One region of the Lactobacillus sp. UMNPBX1 genome, then DNA from elsewhere that is predicted to be linked to it. Evidence: predicted binding sites of a transcription regulator. Region 1 holds the regulator's gene; each other region holds the start of a gene.
What was found. The regulator HrcA, encoded in region 1, represses chaperone genes, less so after heat shock. The targets are predictions, from matches to a motif close to TTAGCACTCNNNNNNNNNGAGTGCTAA.

Region 1 (4,323 bases):
TGAACGGCCTCAGAGAAGGGTTGAAGTCAAACAATATGATCTAACTAAAGAACCAGTTTTTGATATAAATACTGGACAAGAAAGCTTTGATTTTAAGATTAAATGCAGCAAAGGCACTTATGTTAGATCGTTAGTTAATGATCTAGGTGAAAAATTAGATTGCCCCGCAACGATGACTTATTTGAGAAGAACAGCTAGTTCTGGCTTTGATATTACACAAGCAGTAAAATTAAAGGAGATTGAAGAGAATCCGGAAAAGGCCACTGAACTTATACAGCCGATTGATGCATTTTTTAAGGAATACACTCAGGTTGATTTAACTGAAGAAAAGTGGCTTAAAGTTAAAAATGGAGCAGGTATTTCGCTTGAAACTAATGCGAAAAAAGTTGCACTACGATACAATAAAAAGGTGAAAGCAATTTATGAAAAAAAAGGAAAGCTTTATCGCCCAAGCTTAATGCTGTTGCAAAATGAATAAATGAAATGAAGGAATTAGCTGTGAAAATCGTTCATTTAACATATCCTGTTAAGGAAAATATTTTATCTACTAGAATTGTGCTTGCCCTTGGCTTTTTTGATGGGGTTCATTTGGGACATCAGCGCTTAATTAATCAGGCTAAAGAAATTGCATTACAGAAGAAATTGTCATTAGTTGTGTTGACCTTTGATCGACATCCTAAGGAAGTTTATGAGTCGAAACGAGATTTTAAATACTTAGAAACTTTGGAAGAAAAAGCTAACAAAATGGCGGAATTAGGAGTAGATTATTTGGCTGTTTTACCATTTACTAAAAATTTCAGTCAAATTTCTGCACAAGAATTTGTCGATAATGTAATTGTCAGATTAAATGCTGATACCGTTGTTGCTGGCTTTGATTACACTTATGGTCCTAAGAATATTGCAAATATGGCTAATTTACCCCAATTTTCCAAAGGGCGTTTTAATATTGTAGTGATGCCAAAGCAAACTTTTAACGGTAGAAAAATTGGCTCAACTGAAATTCGTCAAGCAATTAAGGATGGTCAGATGGAATTAGCCACTGAATTAATGGGGCACCATTATGTAATGAGTGGTATCATTGGGCATGGTAAACGAAATGGTCATAAGCTAGGCTATCCAACAGCTAATTTGATTTGGGCAGACCATAAGGTGATTCCTAAAATTGGAGTTTATGCTACCAAGACTAAAGTAAATGGTAAGTGGTATAACTCCATGACTAGCGTTGGCTATAATGTAACCATTAATCAGGACAAGAAGATATATATTGAATCTAATATTTTTGATTTTAATGAAGATATCTATGGTAAGCCAATGAAGATCAAATGGTATAAATATACCAGAGGTGAGAAAAAATTTGCCGGATTACCTGAACTGAAAGAGCAACTTGAACGAGATGAGCAAGAAATTAGGGCTTATTTTAAGCAAAAGGGTTAAGAAGCTACGTACTTTGAAAAAAGTGCGTATTTTTTTGAATAAAATTAGCAATCTACTTGATTTAGTGCTAATTTCTGGTATCATATTAACTGTTAGCACCTGAGAGATGTGAGTGCTAAAAGTGAGGGCGATATAATATGTTGACCGAGCGTCAAGAGCTTATTTTAAAAACAATAATTACAGACTTTACACAAAGTCATGAGCCAGTAGGTTCAAAGACCGTAATGAAGCAGTTGCCAATTAAAGTTTCAAGTGCAACGATTAGAAATGAAATGGCCGTGTTGGAAGAGCAGGGGTTAATTGAAAAAACTCACTCTTCAAGTGGTCGAATTCCTTCAAGCGAGGGCTATCGTTATTATCTTGATAATTTAGTTGAGCCGTTGCAATTACCAGAGTCTGTTTATAATACAATAGGAAGTCAATTAGATCGACCTTTTCATCAAGTAAATGAAATTGTACAAGAAGCTGCACGAATTCTGTCAGATTTAACTAACTATACCGCATTTGCGGAAGGACCTGAGAGTCATGATGTTAGAGTCACAGGATTTAGAATTGTACCGCTGTCTCAACGACAGATTATGGCAATTTTGGTTACAAGTGATGGTAACATTCAAAATCAGGTATATGCTTTGCCACATAATATTCACGGCGAAGAAATTGAAAAGGCTGTCCGCATGATTAATGATCAGTTAGTCGGAAAGAGCCTAAATGAAATCAACGTTTCGTTGCTAAGTGAATTAGCTAAAAACGAATTAGGCGGCGAACATGTGACTGAATTGCTTAGTTTAGTTGAAGATGTCGTAAAAGATGCAGCTAGTGAGCAGATGTATGTGGATGGACAGATTAATTTGCTCAATAATACTTCTGAACATGATGTAAATGACATTCGTTCTTTGTACGAGTTGATTGATCATAATAATCTGTTCACTAATTTAATGGATGCAAAGGTGGATCCAAAGTCTGGAAATTATCCAGTAAAGGTAAAGTTGGGATCTGAATTACCCAATGATTTATTAAAAAATTATAGTTTGCTGACAGCTGAGTACAGCGTTGGCTCCCATGGTAAAGGAACTATTGCTTTACTTGGACCAACGAATATGCCATATTCACAAATGATTGGGTTGCTTGAATATTTTAGAAATGAACTAGCTAAAAAGTTGCTTGATTATTACGGCAAGTTTCAATAAAGGAGGTTAGCCGTGAGTAAAGAAGAATTTCCAAGTGAAAAAAATCTAGAGCAAAAAGAAAAGACTTCTGAGCCTAAGGCTAAAAAAGAAGCCGATAAAGGTGAAGAAAAGAAGCAAGAAAAAAATAAACAAGATCAAAAATTAGCTAAAGAATTAGCTGATTTAAAAGATAAGAACAAGGATCTTGAAGATAAGTATTTGCGTAGTGAAGCAGAAATTCAAAATATGCAAAATCGCTACACTAAAGAACGTGCTCAATTAATTAAGTACGAATCTCAAAGCTTAGCGAAGGACATTTTGCCAGCAATGGACAATTTGGAAAGAGCCCTAAGCGTTGAGGCCGATGATGATGTGTCTAAGCAGTTAAAGAAGGGCGTGAAAATGACCCTGGATGCACTTGTGAAGGCAATGAAAGATCACGGTGTAGTTGAGATTGAGGCTGATGGCGTTAAATTTGATCCGACATTACATCAAGCTGTTCAAACAGTAGCAGCTGAGAATGATGATCAAAAAGATCACGTTGTTCAGGTTTTACAAAAAGGATATCAATATAAGGATAGAACACTAAGACCAGCAATGGTTGTAGTTGCTCAATAAGAGAGGAAGCTAATATATGTCAAAAGTTATTGGGATTGACCTTGGGACTACTAACTCAGCAGTTGCAGTTCTTGAAGGTAAAGAACCAAAGATTATCACTAATCCAGAAGGTAACCGGACTACTCCTTCAGTAGTTGCATTTAAAGATGGTGAAATTCAAGTCGGTGAGGTAGCAAAGCGTCAAGCTATTACCAACCCTAATACCATTGTTTCAATTAAGCGTCACATGGGTGAAGCTGATTATAAGGTTAAAGTTGGTGATAAGGAATATACACCACAAGAAATTTCAGCATTTATTTTACAATATATTAAGAAATTCTCAGAAGATTACTTGGGTGAAGAAGTTAAGGATGCTGTTATTACTGTTCCTGCTTACTTCAATGATGCTCAACGCCAAGCTACTAAGGACGCTGGTAAGATTGCTGGTTTGAATGTGCAAAGAATTATTAACGAACCAACTGCTTCAGCATTAGCCTTCGGTTTAAATAAAGACCAAGATGAAAAAGTCTTAGTATACGACCTTGGTGGTGGTACTTTTGATGTTTCTGTATTGCAATTAGGTGATGGTGTCTTTCAAGTATTGTCAACTAATGGTGATACTCATCTTGGTGGTGATGACTTTGATCACCGTATCATGGATTGGTTAATTAAGAACTTTAAGGATGAAAATGGTGTTGATTTGTCGAAGGACAAGATGGCAATGCAACGCTTAAAGGATGCTGCAGAAAAAGCAAAGAAGGACTTGTCAGGTGTATCAAGTACTCATATCTCACTTCCATTCATTTCTGCTGGCGAAGCTGGTCCATTACACCTTGAAGCAGATTTAACTCGTGCTAAGTTTGATGAATTAACTGCTGACTTGGTAGAAAAGACTAAGGTACCATTTGACAATGCATTGAAGGATGCAGGTCTTACTGTTAATGACATTGACAAGGTTATTTTAAATGGTGGTTCTACTCGTATTCCAGCTGTTCAAAAGGCAGTTAAGGAATGGGCTGGTAAGGAACCTGACCATTCAATTAACCCTGATGAAGCTGTAGCTATGGGTGCAGCAATTCAAGGTGGTGTTATCTCAGGCGATGTTAAGGATATTGTTTTACTTGAT
Region 2 (4,323 bases), on a different contig from region 1:
AACTTAGCAGCTGGAGTTTCAAGATTTTGTTCAACTACTCTTCTAAGTGGACGAGCACCGAACTTCTTGTCGTAGCCCTTTTCTGCCAAGAATGCCTTAGCTTCGTCTGAAACTTCTACCGTTACACCCTTCTTAGCAAGAACATGAGACATCTTCTTCAAGTAAATGTTGATGATCTTGCCCATGTCTTGTTCAGTAAGTGAGTTGAATGGAACGATTGCGTCCAAACGGTTCAAGAATTCAGGTCTGAAGTAGTTTTCAAGGGCTGAGATTAACTTGTCTTGGTCAACCTTGCCATCTTCAAGCAACTTGTCTGAGAAGCCGGCGTTTGAAGTCATAATCAAGATAGTATCCTTGAATGAAACAGTTCTACCTTGTGCGTCAGTCAAACGACCGTCATCCATAATTTGCAATAATGCGTTGAAGACTTGTGGGTTAGCTTTTTCAATCTCATCAAATAAAATCAATGAGTATGGTTGGTGACGAACCTTTTCAGTTAATTGACCACCTTCACCGTAGCCAACATAGCCAGGTGCTGAACCGATCAACTTGTTAACTGCCATTTCGTCTTGGTATTCACTCATGTCCAAACGGATTAAGTGTTCCTTGTTACCAAATAATTGAATTGCCAATTGTTTAGCAAGTTCAGTCTTACCAACACCAGTAGGTCCAGTGAGTAAGAATGAACCAGTAGGTCTGTCGCTGTCTTTGAAGATTTGCTTACGAGCAATAGCGTCAGTAATTACATCGATAGCTCTGTCTTGATCAATAACATTCTTCTTAAGTTTCTTAGCTAAGTCCAAGTTCTTTTGAGCTTCATCAGCGTGGAGTTCACTCATTGGGATCTTAGTCTTTTGTTCAATAATTGCGTAGATGTCTTTTTCAGTTACTTCTGGAGTATTCTTAGAATCTACATTCTTAAGTTGTTTCTCAAGTTCAGCAATCTTACTCTTAATTTCTGAAGCCTTGTCGTAATCCTCTGCCTTAGCAGCTTCAGTCTTCTTAGCTTCAAGAGCTGAGATTTGGTTCTTTAAGCTCTTTTCATCAGTTGGTTGTACAAGCAATGCCTTCTTAGCACCAGCTTCATCCATCAAGTCGATAGCCTTGTCTGGTAAGTAACGGCCTTGAATGTATCTTTCTGATAATTCAACAGCTAATTTAAGACTGTCGTCACTGTATTTTACGTGGTGGTAGTCTTCGTACTTCTTCTTTAAGCCTTCCAAAATCTTAACAGCTACATCAGTAGATGGTTCTGGAACTTGAACAGCTTGGAATCTACGTGATAAAGCTGGATCTTTTTCAATTCTTTGGAATTCACTAGTAGTAGTAGCACCAATTAACTTCAATTGACCACTTGCCAAAGCTGGCTTCAAGATGTTAGCTGCATCCCCATTGTTGTTTTCTGAATCAGTAGAACCAGCACCAACGATGTTGTGAATTTCATCGATGAATAAAACAATGTTAGGATCGCTCTTGGCCTTATCGATAACCTTCTTTAATCTTTCTTCAAAGCTACCACGAAGACTTGAACCAGCAACCATGTCATTAATATTTACTGAAATGATATGCATGTTAGCCATTTTAGCTGGTACATTGCCTGAAGCAATTCTTTCAGCTAAGCCTTCTACAATAGAAGTCTTACCAACACCAGCAGGTCCGATTAAAACAGGATTATTCTTCTTACGTCTTGAAAGAATTTCAATTACGTTATCAATCTGTTCGTCACGGCCAATTACTGGGTCAAATTTATTGTTCTTAGCTTCCTCAACTAAGTCAACACCAATTGGCTTTTCATTGGGTTGTTGTGGGTTCTGTTGAATTGTTTGTGGTGCAGCACCCATGCTGCTGGAGTAGTTAATTGGAATTGAACCTGAATTGCCCTTGCTATTTCTTCTAGTGCCGAAGTCGTCATTAAAGAATGAGCTATTCAATTCGTTAAATAAGTTATCAAAATCATTGTTAAAGTATGCCATATGTGCAACACTCCCTATCTCAAATTTACGTCTTTAGCACTCTAAGCTACTGAGTGCTAACTCATTACATTTAATAGTATAGCATGTTATCCACAGATTGCAAGCTAAAAATCAAAAGTTTTCCACATCTTCTTTATTTTTTGTGATTTTTATTAAAAAAGCGCCACAAATGCTGTAATATAAACATTTGTAGTGCTTCACAAATTCTAAAAAATTTCTTAAGATGGGCAAAAATTGATGATTATTTTGCTTAAAACTGTTTAATTTTAAGGAAGTTTTCCACAGATAAGAATAAGTTTATTACTATAAACTATTTCTGCCTACCTCTATTATTGCCCTTTTGCTTGTCCAGTATTTTGCGGTTCGCTCAACTTTCTCGGCTCAAGCAAATACTGTTTAATTACTTTGATTACCTGCTTATTCTGAGGTAAATCCGAGTGATCCGCTTCTACACCCGTTACTGTCATTGCAGTATAGCTCTTGACTTGATTCTGAAAAATATATTTTCCGGCTGCTACGCTAGCTTCTGGTACAATTCCATCAGACTCATAATTTTTTCCACCAGATAAGGAATAAACAATCAAGTTTTTCGGTAGTTTATCTTTGTTCTTGATAAAGGTTTCTAGCATTTGCGTTTTATGATTAATATTTTTTTCACCAAAATTATATGGCGTTCCTAGCGTCATCAGACGTTTGATTTTAATTTCATCAGAATAGTAACAGTAGTAATGTTCTAACCAATAGGTCCAGATCAAGCCACCGTTAGAATGCCCAAAGGCTTTAAAATTATTAAACTTATAGCTCTCTGATAAGGCATAAAAGGCTTGATCAAACCAGCTGGCTTGCTTCTTAATATTGCTATAACCATCGTGATTATTTTCAAAACCGACAATAATGAAAGGTTCGTTGTCGTTTTTATTGATTTTGCCTGAATATGATAGCGTTCCATTCGTTGAAACTTTAATTTTAAGCACGCTATGCTTAGTCGGTGTGTTCTGATTTAGCTGCTTCACTAATTGATTAAAACGTTCAGTTGTTGCACTAGAGCCTGGAATCATAATTACTGGCGACAAAAGTGATTTGCGTCTTTCAGCTCTAGCGTGGTTATCAGCCTTCATCCAAAAATAACCTGGAATAGCCAAAGCTACTAATAAGACTAAGACGATTGCCAACCATTTAAAATTAGGATTTTGAACTAAATTAATCATTCTTTTCTTCATAATCCTTTAGTCCCCTTTCAAGTCGCAAACCTAATTTCATAGTTGGAATAAACATTATTATATCTAAAATGAATAACAAAATAGAAAATACCAAGTTGCTCCAGTCACCATTAGAACCAAAGAAAGAGACCAAAATTCCTGGTGTCCCACTTAAAACGGGGTAAGCACAAGGTTGAATTAAATGGCAAAAAATTGCTCCAGCGGCTAGTAGAATATTAATAATTGGAATAATCACAATCGCCGGCAGTAACAATGGATTTAAAATAATCGGCATCCCGACCATCATGCCTCCAGTTGAGCCAAAAGCTGCTGGAAGCAGGTTAACCTTGGCAATATTTTCACTATCCTTATTTTTACTATAAATTAGGATAATTACAATCATCGCTAAAACAATACTCGCACCACCCATTTCTGCATAAGGATAAAACAAAGAACTACCCAAATACTTATATGGCACATTCCAAGCACTCCCATGTTTTAAGGCAAAATTTAAGTTAGCTGCTGCTGAAATACTATTAGAAGTAGTTGACAAAGAAGCTAGAGGATAACCTATTCCCATCCAGCTAAGTAAAAAGACTGGGATAGTCAGTAAAGCTATTAACAAAATATTATTTGATTCCTGTATTTGAGTAACTAGGCCTTTAAAAGTACTAGAATTCAAAAATTTGATTTGAAATTCATAAATTATAATCCCCAGAACTATCCCACAAAAAATTGCAAATATTGTCGGGATAAACGCATTCCAGGCTCTTTCCTTAATTCTAGCGGCATGTTCAAAATCGACTGGCTTGTGTTCCTTTCCTAGCCAATGAAAAATTTGCCCTACACCATAGCCAATTAACAAGGCCAGCAAGACAGCATTAATTTTTAAAACACTGGAAGAAAATGGTGAATGATCGCTGGCATTATTAGCTAAATTATTGGCATAAGCACAAAACATGATAACGATGACAGCCGTCATCCCGGCCATGGTTGAATCTTTACGGTATAAACGCGCAGTATAACGTGCCGCAAAATAAGCCGCATAAATACCAAATAAGCCGAAGGTTACCCGAACCATCCCCCGACTGACAAATGCTCCCGCATACCAAAAACGATCTGGCAAAGTGATATCAAAATTAAAAATATTG
Region 3 (4,323 bases), on a different contig from region 1:
CAGTTAAGTACTTCTTGTGGACTACAACTTCGTAAACATAGTCCTTAAACCATTCATTATTCATGACGTAGAAGCCTTTAACACCAGATTTATCGCCCCATGAGTTCTCAACTTTCCATTGACGAACTTCGCCGTTGTCTTCATCAACACCAACTAAAGTCATGGCATGTGACACTTGACCGACGCCGGTCTTTAATCTGTCTGCTTTAGACATTTTAAGGTCAACGCCGAATAAGTCATCTAACTTGTACAAATTAGTGTCAAGGTAACCAGTCTTACGGTCCATTTGACGTAAAACATCGTTACCAAACCAAACAGCTTCGCCGTCTTTTAATTGAGCGATAGCAGCGCTGGACAAATATTCCATTGGTACATTCAAAAGCTTGATTCTCAGTGAGCCTTCGATGTTGTCTTCAGATGGTAGACCATAAAGCTTGTTATAGTCATGATCTGGAGCATTGGTTAAAACAACATAGTCATCAAAATCGACATCGCCCATGTACTTATGCAAGAATTCAAGTGGAGTAAGGTTCTTTTCTAAATGATATTTCTTATCATCATCACGATATTCAAGATCGAAAGTCTTAGGTGGTTCACCTACTGCGATAGCAGTCATTTGGTAAACTTCGCTTAAAAATTTTTCGCGAACCTTTTTAATTTCATCATCTTTGCCGTATTGCTTCAAATGGCGCAATACTAAAGCATCCTTCTTTAACTTATCGCCCAAAGCAGTAGCAAAACCAGTTGTATCGTTGGTGTTAAAAGTTTCTGGCATAGCATATGAAGGAACAACACCATATTTTTCAACTAAAGCAGCAGCCATTTGGAATTGTCCACCATCACTACCAGCAAAGTCTAAGTCAGCCTTAACTTGACGTGAATCAAGTGGCATATCAGCACTGTCTAAGATTCTGTTGTAGAACATGTTGGCACGTTCAATCTTGTCCCAGAAAAAGTTGTAAGCTTGTGAGAAAGTGAAATCTTTAGCCTTGTATTTTTTACCAAAAGCATGACGTAAAACGTTCAAAGTTGCGAACAACCAGCAACGACCTGAATGCTTTTGATTAGTAACGTTGTTGGTGTCAAGTTCGGTTGAAAAGACGCGGGTTAATTGTCCTTGAACACGATCATTATAAGATGCTTCAAGTACACCACTGCGTTGAGCTGCACGAGCAACGACTTTATTTTCAGGTTTTTTATTAAATTCGGCAGAGAACTTTTCTAGTTCTTGCACAGTTAATTCATGAGCCATAAAAAATCTCCTTTTTAATTTTATAATTTTTTTCTAAACTAACTCTATTTTAAAGCAAAATACAAGCGGGTTCAATTAGAACTCGCTTGTAGAGAATTATTAATCCGTTAACTTATTAGACCTCTTGCATAAACCTAATAAATTAATCAATTTTTATAGAATTGCCATCATCGCCGGCAGTTTCCTTAGGCAAAGTGATGGTCAATACACCATTATCATACTTTGCATGAATCTCACTTGCAACTACATTTGGTAATCTATAGCTTCTAGAAATACTGCCCTCACTTCTTTCCTTATGAATGATATTTCTATTTTTATCGCTAGTGTCCTTAAATGATTTTCTTGTGCCGCTGACATTTAACGTACCGTCATTATAGTTAACGTTGATATCCTGCTTATCCATGCCAGGCATGTCAATCTTAACTAGATAGTCCTTATCAGTTTCTGCAACATCAGATTGCATAATGTTTTCAATTTCATTATCGTCAAAGAAGTTTCTTGGAAAACCAAACCAATCATTCATTGCATCCATCATGTCGTTGCGCCGATTCATCATATCGTTTGCCATAAATAAAACTTCCTTTCATTTTTGTATTTGCTTAATTAGAATATAAGGAAAAGATCAACTCATTTCTTGATCTCTTTTCTCCTTACACTGTTTATTGTAGTCGCTTTTTATAGAAATGACACAAATTAGCACTCAAAAATGTATAGTGCTAATTTTAGACTGATAACGCTGCTACAATAACATTCTGAGATTGTAGATAATTATTACGTATAAAAAAATAAAGAAAGTTTGTGAAATAGAAATGGTATATTTTCAGAAAATGACTCCAGAAGGCTATCAACAAATTGAGGATGAAATTGCTCGATTAAAAAAAGATCGGCCACGTAGAATTAAAATTTTGCAGGCTGCACGAGCTTTAGGTGATCTTTCGGAAAATACTGAATATACTGAAGCAAAACGTGATCTAGGTCACTTACAAAGTCGTCTGCGTTACCTAGGCAAACAATTAAAGTATGCCGAAATTGTTAAAGCTGAAGATGATGGTAAGGTTGATCTAGGAAAGACCGTTGTGCTTAAGTTTGATGACGATGATGAAACAGAAGAATACAAAGTAGTTGGGCGAATGGAAGCGGATCTTGCTGCTGGCAAGGTTTCTTTTGATTCTCCATTGGGTCAAGCAATCATGAAAAAGGAGGCTGGTACAACAGCAACGGTGGCGGCACCAGCAGGTGAATATCAAGTAACGATTGTGGAAGTTAAATAAGTTGAGAACTATAATAAACTGTCTTTTTCTGGTATAATATGGGTTTTGTAGGATACAATTCAGAGTAGGAGTGAAGAATTTGAATACGCCACGATCAAGAGAGGGTAATGTGATCCGCTATGCCGTTTATTTAGCTGGCTATGTCGCTGTGTTTGCAGTAGTAAAGCTAGTTACTAGAAAATCTCCGGTTCATATTTGGGATTTGATTTTATTCGGCTTAGTTGCAGCCATGATTCTGTTGTTTTATGTTTATCGTTTCAATCGAGAGCAACGCTTTTTTGCCCGTGATCTTAAACTTCCATGGTTGGGCAGTTTGTCAACTGTTGTTCTATTAACATTAGTGATTACAGTTACACAGATTTCGATTTCATACTTACAATCATATGGCAGGATTAGTCATTATGATTTCCAATTGATATATGCCAAAAGTGAATCAGTTAACATGTTTTGGTTTTTAATCGTTGTCCAAGGAATTGTATTACCAATCCTACAAGAATTTTTGGCGACTGGCTTTTTGTTCAATTATGCTTTTCGGCGAAATACTAAGCAAGTTGCAATTATGGGGATCATTGTTTCAGGTCTGATTTATAGCTTACTGAACTTTCAAAATTCAGTAGTACTCTTTATTATTGATGCAATTTATGGCATGGTGTTTGCTTGGAGCTATATGTACACACAAACATTATTGATGCCAATTTACTTAGCTGTAGTTAGTGGCGTACTTACAGTGATTATGATTTAAAAACAAAAGGATGAGAAAAATTCTCATCCTTATTTTTGTATAAAAAAAGCGGATAGCGTGAATCGAACCCGCATCTACAGCTTGGGAAGCTGTCGTTCTACCATTTAACTATACCCGCAATATGTTTTTATTTTAGCATTTTTTCTATTTGAAGATCAACACTTTTACGATCAATTAAGCTGGTAAAATTTTGAAAAAGCCAGCGGCGTAGTTCGTTGGGCATAACAACTAGAGGCATTCTATTATGGATTGGCGCCATATCTTTGTTAGGCGCGGTAGTAACCATTGAAAAATAATCCTGATCATAAATACCTGCAATTAAGGTAAGTGGTTGATTAGTGCGGAAGGCGTAGCGATCATGGTATTTACGACCGTTTTCAGCAATATGGGTAGTTTTAGCGTATTCAAAGAATTTTTCGGTTAAGATTAAGCAACGTTGCTTGGCAAAGGATTTGTCCCACATTGAAGGCGCTGAATCATAAAATCGCTCAATTCTAGCGTTAAATAAAGGCTTTTTTGGATCAACGGGACTTGGATAGCCCCATTTTTTGTTGCTTAATTGCAATTGACCATTTTGATAAAGCAAAACAGGTGCTACTTGGTTAGGAAAAATATCTTGTGCTTGAATGTCAAAATTTGGTGTAACTAAGGGCAGGTCAAGATCGCTTTTGAGATATTGTTGAATTTGTTTTAAATTAGGTAAACGAAACTGGTTGCACATACGCATTTCCTTTCTTTAGGGCTAGTTTAATCATAGCCTATTTTTTGTTAAAATTAGGTAATTAAACAATTAATATTAATAAAAAAATAAACTTAAAAATTAGAAAAGAGCAAAAAGATGACGAAAGAAATTTTATTAACTGGTGACCGTCCTACTGGTAAGCTGCACATTGGTCACTATATCGGTTCATTAAAGAATAGAGTAAAATTACAAAATTCAGGTAAATATGATCCATATATTATGATTGCGGATACACAGGCTTTGACCGACAATGCTCGTAATCCGGAAAAAATTCGCAATAGTTTGATCCAAGTAGCTTTAGATTACTTAGCTGTTG
Region 4 (4,323 bases), on a different contig from region 1:
CCTAACTTTTCTTTCGCAGAAATTCCAATGGAAACTAACACCAGTGCAAAAGCTAATACTAACGACCAGTTGCTAACTACAACATTTTTCATTCGATTATTCCGCCTTTTTTTACTCTTAAAATATTGCTTGCTTCATCAATTTCACTTTGATCATGTGTAACTTGAATAATTGTCACGCCTTTCTCAGAAACATCCTTAATCAAATTATGTACAATATCTTTACTTTGATTATCAAGCCCGGTAGTTACTTCATCTAATAGCAATATCTTTGGTAAAAATATTATGTTTCGAATTAACGCAACTCTTTGCTTTTCACCACCTGATAAAGCAGTAATCTTTTTATCTAAAAAATCAGCAGAGAGATCAACTTGATTAAGTAAATCAGCTATTTGCTTGTCATTTACATCTACTTTTCTAATTTCATACGGGAAAATCAAATTATCTCTTACTGTTTGCCCAAATAAAGACGGCTGCTGAAAACAATATGAAACTTCTCTACGATATTGAACTGGATTTAAGGAGCTAATGTTTTTTTCTTGATATAGAATATCGCCTGAATTAGCACTAATTAAATTTGCAATCAATCGTAAAATCGTACTTTTTCCTGCACCTGATGGGCCAATTAAGGTTAGAAAATCGCCTTTATTAACCTTAAATGATACATCTTGCAATATTTGTTTTTTATCTGCACTATATTGGATATGTTTTAATTCTAATATTTTCATTCTTTTGCCTAACTAAATAACTCATTTTTCTAATTATACAACTAAAAAAATAAAGGAAATCCAATATTTTCATTGAATTTCCTTTATTTAAATTAATATCGATAATGATTACTTAGTCAACTTTTGTTTACTTTCAAGTAATTCAGCACGTTGAGCTAAGTTCATGTATAACTTGTTGTTGTAGGTTGCGATACCTTCAATTTCACGACCAGTGTGGTATTGGTAAGTATCCTTAACTTCACCATCAGTTGCAATCTTAGCAATTACGTCATTGAATGCAAGGTAGAAGTTATTGTTCTTGGCATCATAAGTAAACCCTTGAGTGTATGTGTTTGCTACAATGCCACCCTTAGTTGCACCTACCATAGTTGGATACCAGTTATCGCCTTTGCGGTTGAATTCCCAGTATTCAGTTTGGTCTTTTTCTTTATTATAAAGAGTTGTGTAAAGCTTGTGATCATTTACAACAACACCATTATTGAAGTAACGACCGTCTGAATCACTACCGTTCCAGCATTTAATAGTCCAAATCTTGTTAATGTACATATCGCTCTTCCGAATTTGGATTAACTCTTCAGACATATTGCTCTTGTATGAAACCTTATTATTGTTATTTAGAACGTAAATGTATTTATCAGTTGAGCCCATTGCTTGACCGTGACCAATTGGAATATATGGACTAACTTTAATGTTCTTAACGTAAGAATTGAACTTCTTTTGGCTCATATCAAGTAAGTATTGTCCGTTAAATGCATTGGTTAAATGGTTAAGATTATATCCTACAATATGACCATTGCTAATCAGGGTACTACTTAATAAACTAGTGTACAACCAGCCATTTGACATGGTAATTCCTTCAGGAATATGACCTACACGGTTAATATAGTCATCATTTTTAATGTCACGGTAAACACTTAATAAAACTGGTTGGAAGAAGCGAGTAGTGAAATCTAATTTTCCGCTTTCACTATCATAAGCATGCTTATTCTTATCAGGAGTAAAATCAGTCTTAGTTACATAGTTAGCAGAACTTCCGTAGTAAGTCTTCCAGGATTTCAAATCGCCGTTAAATGGCTTAGCTTGGACGCTATCAGCATCAGCAATTCCTTCCTTAGTACTCTTTCTGACAGTTACCTTAACAGTTGCCTTTGCTTTACCATAGCTATATTTAACATTATAGGTACCTGGAGTTGAGCAATCGATTGCATCTTCTGAAATCTTAATATCTGCTGTATCAATTACAGTACCCATATAATTGGTTACATAACTTACTGCATCAGTTGGATCAAAATCGTAGTGACTATTTTGTACTAAACTGATAGTCTTTGGTACAGCGATAGCATCTCTTGTAAAGTAGTTTTGGTTAACATAACCAACTTTACGACCATTTACATAAATACGCCAATAAGTTGCATCCTTTGTCTTAATTCTCTGGTCAGATTGAATATGAGCATATTGATAATCGCTAGCATCAGCAATCTTACCGCTAGGTTTACCATTACTAATCTTTTTATAAACAGGATAATTCTTATTGCTACCTACTTTAACCATTAAGTCATAAGAAGTACTTGTTTGAGCTGGTCCCTTCTTCGCACTGGAATCAGTCTTAGCAGTATCTGTATTACTATCAGTAGTTTTAGAATTATCTGCAAATACTGCATTTGTAGAACCAATTAACAAACCAACACCCAGTGCTACAGCTGAAGTAGCAGTTAAAATTTTATTTGAATACTTCAAACCTATCCTCCGTATCTTATATTTTGCATTTTACTTTTATATTATAATATATAAACACTGTTAGCTAAAATACATTTTTATTACCATTGTTACCATTGAGCTTCTTTATTTGACACTTTCATTACGAAGTGATTTAATTAGCACTGTACTTGAAAGAGTGCTAATTAATACGAAATCAATTAGGAGGCAAATTTATGCTAGTACCTACAGTTATTGAACAAACTGCTCGTGGTGAACGTGCTTATGACATTTACTCACGCTTATTAAAAGACAGAATTATCATGCTTAGCGGTGAAATTAATGACCAAATGGCTAACTCAATCATCGCTCAATTACTCTTCCTTGATGCTCAAGACAATACCAAGGATATTTCACTTTATATCAACTCACCAGGTGGTGTAATCACCTCCGGCTTAGCTATCATGGATACCATGAACTTTATTAAGTCAGACGTATCAACTATTGCAATTGGTATGGCAGCTTCAATGGCTTCTATCCTCTTGACTAGTGGTACTAAGGGTAAGCGTTTTGCACTTCCTAACTCAACTGTTTTAATTCACCAACCATTAGGTGGTGCTCAAGGTCAACAAACTGATATCCAAATTGCAGCTAACGAAATTTTGAAGAGCCGTAAGAAGATCAACGAAATTTTGCACGAAACTACCGGTCAACCTTTGGAAAAGATCCAAAAGGATACTGAACGTGACAACTACTTAACTGCTGAAGAAGCCAAGGAATATGGTTTGATTGACGAAATCATGGTTAATAAGAAGAAGTAATTAATTATTAAAAATTATTCACACTCTAAAAGGAGCTTGCACTCATTGTGCAGGCTCCTTTTTCTTATTCTCTTAAACTCTCAGCTAACTCATGTAGTTTCTTAAATCGGTGATTAACTCCTGACTTCGAAATCGGACCATCCGGAATTTGATTAGCTACTTCCTTTAAAGTTAATTCTGGATGCGCCAATCTAAAACGCGCTAAAACTTGCAATTTCTCTGGTAGATCATCTAAGCCGTTTTCTTGTTCAATCAGCTGGATGTCTTCTACCTGCTTAGCTGAAGCTGAGGCTGTTTTTTTCATATTCGCGGTATCACAATTAACCAAGCGATTAACCGAATTTCGCATATCTCGCATAATACGCAAATCTTCAAAGTTAAGCATTGCATTAAGTGCACCCACTATATGCAAAAAGTCGCCAATTTTTGCGGCTTCTTTTAAATAAACAATATAGCCTCTTCTACGTTTAGTTGCTTTAGCATTTAAATAAAAATAATTATTCATCAACTTACATAAATCCTCATTATGGTCCTCATAAGTTGAATAAATCTCCAAGTGATAACGACTCGTTTCTGGATTATTGACACTACCTCCGGCTAGAAATGCACCGCGTAAATAGGACATTGCTCCTTCACGTGAAGTCATAATTCTCTGAGGAATTCGCGTTACCAAACCTTTTTCAGGATCCCAGATTTGTAAGTTTTCTAGGATTTCTTGTACCTTCTGATTCAATCGTACCAAATATTGATTATTTTTTTTCAATTTCATCTTGCGCGAGACAATCAACAATGGCTCAATACCATAAGCAATCTTAATCAGCTTAAAAATTCGTCGAGCAATCGCAGGATTTTCTGTAGTGATATCTAGGCTAAATTGATGATCGTGCAAGTTTAATACACCATTCATTCGCAAAAAAGCAGCTAACTCTGCTTTGGCATGCTCTGGATGCACCTCAAGCGAAGTTAGCTCCTTTTTGACTTCACTAGCATAACTAGCCATCATTTTCCTTCATTCTTTTACGTGACATTGATTCAAATGCCAGATTAATAATTTCTTTTCCTACCTTTTCACCATCATGA

Region 2: the regulator HrcA is predicted to act here: its motif matches at 2,007-2,033, upstream of CP352_RS04115 (ATP-dependent Clp protease ATP-binding subunit).
Region 3: the regulator HrcA is predicted to act here: its motif matches at 1,946-1,972, upstream of CP352_RS06930 (Hsp20/alpha crystallin family protein).
Region 4: the regulator HrcA is predicted to act here: its motif matches at 2,602-2,628, upstream of clpP (ATP-dependent Clp endopeptidase proteolytic subunit ClpP).

The regions. Positions count from the first base shown of each region.
Region 1 covers NZ_PCZI01000002.1:11,972-16,294, reverse strand. Annotated here, with positions in the region: gene truB (tRNA pseudouridine(55) synthase TruB) at 1-478, shown strand, start outside; gene ribF (riboflavin biosynthesis protein RibF) at 484-1,434, shown strand; gene hrcA (heat-inducible transcriptional repressor HrcA) at 1,572-2,621, shown strand; gene grpE (nucleotide exchange factor GrpE) at 2,634-3,218, shown strand; gene dnaK (molecular chaperone DnaK) at 3,235-4,323, shown strand, end outside.
Region 2 covers NZ_PCZI01000005.1:17,930-22,252, forward strand. Annotated here, with positions in the region: gene CP352_RS04115 (ATP-dependent Clp protease ATP-binding subunit) at 1-1,973, opposite strand, end outside; gene CP352_RS04120 (alpha/beta hydrolase) at 2,303-3,193, opposite strand; gene CP352_RS04125 (PTS sugar transporter subunit IIC) at 3,174-4,323, opposite strand, start outside.
Region 3 covers NZ_PCZI01000011.1:31,224-35,546, reverse strand. Annotated here, with positions in the region: gene CP352_RS06935 (C1 family peptidase) at 1-1,252, opposite strand, end outside; gene CP352_RS06930 (Hsp20/alpha crystallin family protein) at 1,395-1,820, opposite strand; gene greA (transcription elongation factor GreA) at 2,062-2,523, shown strand; gene CP352_RS06920 (CPBP family intramembrane glutamic endopeptidase) at 2,603-3,265, shown strand; tRNA gene CP352_RS06915 (tRNA-Gly) at 3,313-3,383, opposite strand; gene CP352_RS06910 (SOS response-associated peptidase) at 3,393-3,986, opposite strand; gene trpS (tryptophan--tRNA ligase) at 4,104-4,323, shown strand, end outside.
Region 4 covers NZ_PCZI01000001.1:246,436-250,758, reverse strand. Annotated here, with positions in the region: gene fetB (iron export ABC transporter permease subunit FetB) at 1-92, opposite strand, end outside; gene CP352_RS01245 (ATP-binding cassette domain-containing protein) at 89-727, opposite strand; gene CP352_RS01240 (SH3-like domain-containing protein) at 836-2,464, opposite strand; gene clpP (ATP-dependent Clp endopeptidase proteolytic subunit ClpP) at 2,659-3,243, shown strand; gene whiA (DNA-binding protein WhiA) at 3,308-4,243, opposite strand; gene yvcK (gluconeogenesis factor YvcK family protein) at 4,236-4,323, opposite strand, start outside.